Regions from separate parts of the Krasilnikovia sp. M28-CT-15 genome, predicted to be linked through region 2. Evidence: riboswitches for the same ligand, from Rfam matches in the RefSeq annotation. Region 2 holds a riboswitch; the other holds the start of a gene.
The links. Region 2 has a riboswitch for cyclic di-AMP ahead of ACMCNO_RS14375 (transglycosylase family protein). Riboswitches for the same ligand answer to the same signal wherever they lie in the genome.
Positions count from the first base shown of each region.

Region 1 (4,449 bases), 2.2 Mb from region 2:
AGCCGGAGGTCACCGGCGAAGGTGCCGGTGTCGGGAAGCGGCACGGCTCGCTCGGCCACATCCGAGACGATCTCGAGTACCATCTCGAGTTTGTTGCTCCACCGGCGGTAGATCGCGGTCTTACCGACCCCGGCCCGGCGCGCGACCGCCTCGATGGAGAGGCGGCCGTAACCGACCTCGGCCAGCTCTTTCATCACCGCGTTGCGGATCGCCACGGTGATGTCTCCGCGCAGGACCGCCGCTCCGGCAGGTGCTCGTTTCCCGGTCGCCACGGAGGCAATATAGCGCAAGGACGCTACGGTTGCGTTCCGCCGTTTGCTGGGTTACCGTCGGCGTCACGTCGATACGATGCCGTTTCAACGACATCACCTCGCTAGTGTGTTCACGCGCAAACCCCCGAGGCCGGACATCTCAGCCCGGCCGACGAGATCGGAGCGCCACCCCATGGCCCAGACGGCGGTCGCCGGCAACGACACCGGTCTGCCTATGAAGGAGCTGGCCAAGCGGCACGGCCTGAGCGCGGCCGGCGCCCTGCCCGGCCTCCCCCTCTACATCCGGCAGCTGTGGGCCTACCGGCACTTCATCGGGGCGTACGCCAACGCCAAGGTCTCCTCCTCGCTGGGCAACACCCGGCTGGGAATGCTCTGGCAGGTGCTGACGCCGCTGTTCAACGCGGCGGTGTACTACCTGATCTTCGGCGTCATCCTGGCCGGCACCAAGGACATGGACAACTTCATCGCCTACCTGTGCACCGGCGTGTTCGTCTTCGGCTTCACCTCGTCGGTGGTGCAGGGCGGCGTCGTGGCGGTCACGAACAATCTCGGCCTGATCCGGGCGCTGCACTTCCCCCGCGCGAGCCTGCCACTGGCCGTCGTGCTGGTCGAGGCGCGCAACCTGATCGCCTCCATGGCCGTACTCATGAGCATCGTGCTGATCACGGGCGAGCCACTCACGTTCGAATGGCTGCTGATCGTGCCCGTGCTGCTGCTACAGACGATCTTCAACATGGGTCTCGCCATGCTGACCGCCCGGCTCGGCTCCAAGATCACAGACGTCAAGCAGCTGGTCCCGTTCATCATGCGCATCTGGATGTACAGCTCCGCCGTCATCTACTCCGTGGAACAGTTCGAGAAGCACCTGCACGGCTGGCAGCTGCGCCTGGTCGAGGCGAATCCGATGCTGGTCTTCATCGAGCTGATGCGGCACGCGCTGATGGAGGACGTCCCGCTCGCCGACACGCCGACCCGGCTGTGGATCCAGTCGATCGCGTGGACGCTGATCGTCGGCGTCGGCGGGTTCGTCTACTTCTGGCGCGGAGAGAAGGGGTACGGCCGTGGCTGAGACAACCGGGCGGGTACCCACCGTCATCGCCGACGACGCCCACGTCGTCTACCGGGTGTACGGCTCCGCGGCGGCCGGTGCGAACAGCCCGGTGGCCAGCTTCAAACGGATCGTCACGGGTCAGAAGTCCGGCGCGGTCCGCGAGGTGCACGCGGTCAAGGGCGTGAGCTTCGTCGCGTACAAGGGCGAGGCGATCGGGCTCATCGGCAGCAACGGCTCCGGCAAGTCCACCCTGCTGCGGGCGATCGCCGGGCTGCTACCGGTGGACCGGGGCACGATCTACGCGGCCGGGCAGCCCTCGCTGCTGGGCGTGAACGCCGCGCTGATGAACGACCTGCCCGGCGAGCGCAACGTCCTGCTGGGCTGCCTCGCGATGGGCATGAGCCCGGCCGAGGTGAAAGAGAAGACCGCCGACATCATCGAGTTCTCCGGCATCAACGAGCGTGGCGACTTCAGCTCCCTGCCGATGAAGACGTACTCGTCCGGCATGTCGGCCCGGCTGCGCTTCGCCATCGCGGCGGCCAAGAAGCACGACGTGCTGCTCATCGACGAGGCGCTGGCCACCGGTGATGCCAAGTTCCGCCGCCGCAGCGAGCAGCGGGTCCGCGACCTGCGCGAGGAGGCCGGCACGGTGTTCCTGGTGAGCCACAGCGAGCAGTCGATCCGGGACACCTGTGAGCGCTCGATCTGGCTGGAGTCCGGCGTCATCCGCGCGGACGGCCCGACCGAGGACGTGATGAAGGAGTACGAGACCTACATGCGCCGGTAGGTCCCGCCTCCTCGCGTTCCGCGCTCAGCGCACCGACAGGTGCACGTGGTTGGTGTGGTCGCTGGACGGGTCACCGTTGCCCCGGGTGTACGCCTTCCAGCCGCTGCTGGGCAGCCAGATCCGGCGGAACCAGATGACATACAGCACGCCGATACGGTCGGCGTTGTCGATGAAGTAGTTCGCCAGCCGGTCGCCGTACGTGCGGCTGGCGCCGGAGGCCACTCCACCGAAGGTGCCCTTGTCGGCAGCGAAGTCACACGCCCGCCCCTTGGGATGCTCCCCGAAGCTCTGGTGCCGGAAGCACTTGACGAAGTGCGTGAATCCGGCACTCTTCGCCTGCCCCATGGCGAACTGCAGGCGGGGCGTGATGCAGCCGGTGGTCGTGGGGTCGTCCACGGTGCAGCCGGTGCCCAGGTTGCGGGGAGCCGTGGCGGACTTGGTGCTGCTGCCGCCGCCGCTCGGCCCCGCGACGTCCTGGCCTCCACCCGCGGCCTTCAGCGCCGCCTCGGCCTGCGCCTTGCGCCGGGCCATGACGTTGAGCTGCTTCTGCTGGTCGCGGATCGTGGCGTCGATCGCCAGCTTCGCCTTGGCCTGGCCGTCGCGGGTCTGCTTCAGGTCGCGCATCGCCGCGTCCTGACGCACCGCGACCGATTGCAGGGTGTCGGCCCGGTCCAGCAGGGTGCCGGAGTCCGACGCGGTCAGCAGGGCGGTCATCGGCCCGAGCCGCCCGGTCCGGTAGCTCTGCGCCACGATCTCGTCCAGCGCGGCCTGACGCGGGCCCAGTTCGGTGTCGAGCCGCTGCAGCGCGGCGGTCAGTTCGACCTGGCGCGACTTGGACCGCGCCAGGGCGTCCTTGGCGTCGGTGAATCCACGCGACGCCGACTCGAGCGCCTCGATGAGGGATTTACTGCCGCCCTCGCCGTCGTCACCGGTGTCACCCGGGGCGGCCAGCGGCCGGGGGGCTGCGGAGGCGGGAGCCGGACCGGCGACGGCCGGACCGGCGACGAGGACCATGAGGGCCAGGAGCGTCGCCCACAGCCGTCGGGCAGGGGTGTGCCGCACATGCCTTCCTTCCGTCGGCCGCCGACCGGGTTAGCTGACGGGTTCGGGACGGAAGTGGCCCCTACCGCGCGGGTGGCGCGGATTCACCCCACAAACGTGGTTCCCCGGCTCGCCCGTGGGCGATTAGGCGGTGGTTTCCGCCGACGCCTTTCCTGGCGTCGTTATGAAACGGAGACCGTGTCGAAGAATACCCAGCCTCGCCAGAATCGACAGGGGTCGTACTGTCGGTTACCGAGTGCTGACAATGAGTCGACGCGGCGAGAGAAACGCAACGATTCACATTGACCGGCGTTACGGCCACGGCACCAAGGATTTCCTCGCGCGAGTCACGGAAAGTTGTTGGCTGGTAACGCATTTGGCACCGGTCGGCCCCTTGATTCGTCAGGTAAGCTGGCCGCCGGTCACTGCCAGGAAGGCACCACCCCCAAGGGTGCCGGCAGGCCACCGCCTAATCGCCCTCGGGCGAGCCGGGGAACCACGTTTGTGGGGTGAATCCGCGCCACCCGCGCGGTAGGGATCGCTTCCGTCCCGAACCCGTCAGCTAACCCGGTCGGCGGTTACGTGGAAGGAAGAGAATGACGGCTAGACACCGCCGGTGGCTGACCGTGGCCCTGGCACCACTCGTCGCGTTGACGATGCTCGTGGCGCCGGCCGCGCCGGCCAGCGCCGCGCCCGGCAGCGGCACCGCCACGCCCGACGAGGGCAAGGCCACCCCGCTGCTCAGCGATGTGATGGAGTCCACCAACCGGCGCTTCGTCGCCGCCAAGGCCGCGGTCGCGAAGTCGACGAAGACCCAGCTGGCGCTCGCCATCGATGTGCGCAACGCGGAGGCCAAGCGCGACCTGCTGATCCCCGAGGTCGGCGCGGTGGCCGGACAGCAGTACCGCACCGGGAACCTGTCGGCCATGAGCTACCTGCTCAACGCGAACAGCTCGGACGCGTTCCTCAGGAAGGCCATCTCGCTCGAAGAGATCAACTCGATCAACGACGAGAAGCTGCACGAGCTGAACACCGCGATCGACCTGGTCACCACGACCAAGGCGCGGCTGGACGCTGAGATCAAGGCGCAACAGCAGAACCTCGCCGCGATGAAGAAGCAGAAGGAGAGCGCCGACAAGGCGCTCGCGCTGGTCGGCGGCGAAAGCCTCACCGGTGGGTTCGTGGTGGCCAAGTCGCCGGAGGCCGCACCGGCCCCGCGCAACTCCGACGGCGGCTTCTCCCCCGAATCGTGCACGGTCAACGACCCCACGACGGGCGGCTGCATCACACCGCGCACC
Region 1 covers NZ_BAAGAK010000001.1:909,380-913,828, reverse strand. Annotated here, with positions in the region: gene ACMCNO_RS04425 (TetR/AcrR family transcriptional regulator) at 1-272, opposite strand, end outside; gene ACMCNO_RS04420 (ABC transporter permease) at 445-1,341, shown strand; gene ACMCNO_RS04415 (ABC transporter ATP-binding protein) at 1,334-2,110, shown strand; gene ACMCNO_RS04410 (coiled-coil domain-containing protein) at 2,135-3,172, opposite strand; cyclic di-AMP (ydaO/yuaA leader) riboswitch at 3,176-3,312, opposite strand; cyclic di-AMP (ydaO/yuaA leader) riboswitch at 3,608-3,745, shown strand; gene ACMCNO_RS04405 (coiled-coil domain-containing protein) at 3,748-4,449, shown strand, end outside.
Region 1: it holds a riboswitch for cyclic di-AMP, as region 2 does, so the genes downstream of both, ACMCNO_RS04410 (coiled-coil domain-containing protein) here and ACMCNO_RS14375 (transglycosylase family protein) in region 2, are expected to answer to the same signal.

Region 2 (4,449 bases):
ATCGCCGTCTCGGACGCCGTTCGGCTGGTGCTGCTGCACTACATCGACGAAGGCGACATCGCGCGCCGGCGGTACGCCCTGACCAGCAAGGTGCCCGCCCTGCGCGACCGGGAGATCGCCAGCGTGGCCCGCTACCAGCGCCTGTTCCGCGAATTCATCGCGGACTGGATGGGCGACCCGACCGAGTCGGCGTCACTGCGGGCCGAACTCATGGCGGCCTCCGTCGCCGCGGCACACAACCACGTCCTGCGCCGGTGGCTGCGCGGCGAATCCGCGGATCCGGTGACCGAAGTGGACGACGCGATGCGCGAGGTCCTGCGGCTCTTCCCGGCCCCCGCCGAGCGGCACGACAGTCCCGACGGAGGCGCCACCATCGTGGCGTTCAAGACCTCCGTCGACCTCGATACCTTGCTGCCGTCGCTGAAGCGGCTCCTCGAGGACGGGTCCGCGCGCTGAACCCGGCGGACACCTCCTCATCGACCTCGTCCAGGTCGAAGCCCGGGCGACGACTCGTGTCACGGGATCCCTACCGTGACGTGACGGCCGCCCCAGCCGGATGCACCGGGGGGCGGCCGTCCACGGTCACAGGGCCAGGTGCTGGCCCGGCCGGATCAGGTGCGGGTTGCCGCCCAGAACGCCCCGGTTCAGCCGGAACAGCGTGCGCCAGCCGCCCTTGATGTGGTGCCGCTCGGCGATCGACGCCAGCGTCTCGCCGGCGCGGACGATGTGCACCCGCTGGCCGGCCCGGCTCTTGTGGGCCCGATGGGCGTGGTGTGCGCGGTGCGTCTTGCGAGCCTTGTGCGCGGCGGCCCGATGGTGCTTCGTCGAGCCGGCCTTGGCGCCGCACACCGGCCACGCGCCGATGCCCTGGGTGCGCAGCACCCGCTCGGCGACCGCGATCTGCTGCGTCCGGGATGCCTTGTCGGCCGTCCGGGCGTACTTCGCACCGCCGTGTCCGGTCCAGGTACGGCGGCTGAACTGCAGCCCGCCGTAGTAGCCGTTGCCGGTGTTGATGTGCCACCTGCCACCGGACTCGCATTGCGCGATGGCGTCCCAGTTGACGCTGGACGCCGACGCCGGGGCGGCCGGGCCGAGCAGGGCCACGGTGCCGGTGACACCGGCAGCGATCACGCCCAGCGCCAGGCGGGCGGGCTTTCGGAACTGTGCCATGACAGAGAACCTCCGCGCCTACGAGGTCAGCTGTCGGGTTCGGGCTGAGGCGCCCGGCCGCGTGTGCGGCTTCACCCCGAGGCGCGCGGTAGCGCGCCGAGGAACTTGTGGGTCCCCCGCTCCAGGCCTGGTTGAGGAATGCCCGAGGAGCGGCGGCTTGGATTCGGCGTTACCGCCCACGGGGCCCGCATTGGCGGACGCGGCGAACGTAACCGCGGAAATCGCGGAGCCGCAAAGAAATCCGGCCCGATCGTGAGATCGATCTCTTGTTCCCCGGCCTTCCGGTTACCCGGATCCGGCATCGGCTACCGGGCCCCTTGGCGGGCGTCGAGTACCGAGTGGACGAGCGCCACAATTGTCCGCGCCAGTCCTGCGCGGACCAGTACGTTCATCGCCTCGGCCACGCCGAGGACAACGTCCGCGCCTGACTCGGTGCGTCATCGCCATAGACCCGGGACCGACCGGCCTTCAGGAAAGCCCCGGCGGATCGCCGCGAACAACTCGACGCAACGTCATCAATCCGTCACGCGAGGGGGCGAACGGCCGGGAGGCGTCCGTCTATCCTGTACGCACTGGCATCGGTCCGTCACGAGGAGATCATGTGACTGAACGCGCAGCGCACGGGTCGAATGGTCGCTCGCGTTCCACCACCGGCGCGGCGGTGACCGTCGAGTTGGGAGATCTGGCGCGCGCAGCGGTGGCCACCGCCGCGCCGGACCAGATCGACCTGTTCACGGCGGCCACGGCGCAGTGGGAGACCGGGGCCGCGCGCCGGTGGCCCGGCGGGACCGGCGGATCGGTCGGGTCCGGGATCGAACCGGTGTTGCTCGCCGAGGTGGTGGGCCCGATCCTGCTCGGCGCCTCGGCGGAGGTGCTGGGCGCCGCGACGGTCACCGCGTGGCGTTACCGGCGCCAGTGGTTCCGGCGCGGGTGGTGGCCACGGCGCCGACGCAACACGGATGCTGTCTCACGCACGCGTGTGGCGTTCGATGTGGACCAGGTGGAAGCCCTGCGGTCGGCGTGCGTGCGGCACGGCACGACGCTCGGGCTCAGCGAGGCTGAGGCGACGATGCTGGCCGACGCCGTACACGGCGCCCTGTGCCGAGCGTTGGCGGATGCCGGACCGGGGAAGGCGCCGCAAACGTCCGGGCCGAACCACGTCGATGAGTAGCACGGCCGCAGGCCCGCGGCCGTCGTCCGCGGTCACCGGTTCACCGGCGGTTGCACCGCCACGCCGCCTTGCATCGATGTATGCACTGGTAGCGGTCGCGCTGGTGCTGCTGGGTGGCGGCGCCGCGGCAGCGATGCGCGACGCGTACAGCGCGCGGCACCCGGCTGCCGCGGTCCGCTGCCTGAGCGAGCAGGGGATCGATTGGACGGCCCTGCAGCGACTCGATTCGCCGTGGCAGCGGAGTCCGGAGATCCGAGAGCGGATAGGCACCTGCATCGCGCCGAACGCCCGCGATCAAAGCCTGTTCATGCTGGCCGGTGGCGTCCTGCTGCCCGTGGCCGCCATGCTGCTGATGATCGGCGGCGCGGTGCTGGCGCGGTGGCGGCTGTCGCGCGGTGCGGTTCCCCCGGCGCGCACCGCCGCGGCAGGGTGGGCCGCGGAACGCTTCGCGTCCTGGTGCGACCTGCTCGGTCTCACCGGCCGGCGGCGGCCCCGGCTCGTTCTCCTCGCACCGTACGCGTCCGGGCGGCAGGCGTTCACCACCGGCTTGCCTTTCGCGGCACCAAGAGTCGTGCTGCCTTTGGGCCACGCCTATCTGGAGCCTGCCCGGTTCGACGTCCTGGTGCTGCACGAGCTCGCCCACGTACGGTCCCGAGACGTGTCCTGGGCCGCGGCGGTGTGGTGGACCGGCTGGCTGAGCGTGCCGGTACTGCTGGCGGCGCTGAGCCCGCTGGTGCGGTGGCCCCGGCAGCGAGACGGGCTGCTCGTCGAATACCTGCCCTCGTTCATGCTGGCGGTTGCGCTGTCGGTGATCGTGCTCGGCCTGCGGGCGGCATTGCTGCGCCGACGCGAGTTCGCGGCGGACCGCTACGCGCGGGAGGTCCTCGGCGATCCCGGCGCATTGCGCGCAGCGCTCGGCGGACCGGACGTGGACGCCTCGGCGCACGCTGGCCGGGCCCGGCCCACCCACCGCCTGGCGGAGCGGCTCCGGCGAGTACGGCAGGTGCACCCGCCGCCGGCGGTGCGGGCCGCAGCCGACCCGCCCTCACCGGACCGGTGGGAAGGCGGGTTCGCCGTCAGTGCCGTCACGGCACTACTGGCGATGTTGACGGTGCAGACCATGTTCACCGTCCTGGCGGTCCCGGGCCTGGCATGGGACGCCCGGCTGCCACTGAACCTCGCGACGGCCGCGGGGAGTCTGCTGTGGGCGGGTGTGATCGTCCCGGCGTGGTGGCGCCGGACGCGACAGGCCACGGCGGCGGGCGGCGCGCCGACCTGGTCGGGCCCGGTGGCCGGCACGGTGCTCGGCATGCTCGCGGGCTTCCTGATCCAGGTTCCTGGGCAGGCGACCAGGACCTCCCCCGGGCTCTGGCATGCCCAGTTCGCCGGCCATCTCACGCTCGGTACCGGCACCGTGGGCGTGGTCGCGGCCGGTGTCGCGATCCTGACCGCGGGGCTCGCCGCATCGGCGAACGCGGCCCGCGGGGCGGTGATCGCGGTCCTCACCGGCGCGGCCGCGTGGACCGCCGCGTTCACCGCGTCCATCTGGGTCCTTGCCGGATACCTGCAGGACGGCGACGCAGGGCACATCCGGACCATGCTGATGGGCGCCGGACTGTGGGAGTGGCGGTGGGCCCCGCTGCTCGTCCTGGTCGGCTGTGGACTCGCCGCGCTTCGCCGCCGTGCCGTGGCCGCGCCGGTCACGGTGCGGGTGATCGGTGTCGCGGCGGTCACCGGCGGAATCGCCGCCGGACTGACCTGGCAACTCCGGATCGACTCGGCGCACTCCGACGACCTGCTGTTCGTCCTGATGAGTCAGCGGTCCATGATCTGCGCCTTCGCCGGGTGGGTGGTCCTGGCCGTGCTGTTGTCCGGTCGCCGAGGTGGGGCGCAGTCGCCCCGCCCGGTGGTGCCCGCGGTCCCCGACGCACTGGCTGGTGGGTTCGTCGCCGCGGCGGTGGCCGGCACGGTGTTGTTCGGGATCGCCGCCGCCGGCGGCCGCGGGCGCAGCATCGGCGTGCTGCTCGGCGCGGTCGGCTGGCCGCTGTGGCAGCTCTTCGTCGCGGCCGTCCTGACGTTGCCTGCCCTGCTGGCCGGCGTGCGACTCG
Region 2 covers NZ_BAAGAK010000001.1:3,078,434-3,082,882, reverse strand. Annotated here, with positions in the region: gene ACMCNO_RS14380 (TetR/AcrR family transcriptional regulator) at 1-456, shown strand, start outside; gene ACMCNO_RS14375 (transglycosylase family protein) at 583-1,170, opposite strand; cyclic di-AMP (ydaO/yuaA leader) riboswitch at 1,176-1,349, opposite strand; gene ACMCNO_RS14370 (hypothetical protein) at 1,772-2,341, shown strand; gene ACMCNO_RS14365 (M48 family metallopeptidase) at 2,418-4,449, shown strand, end outside.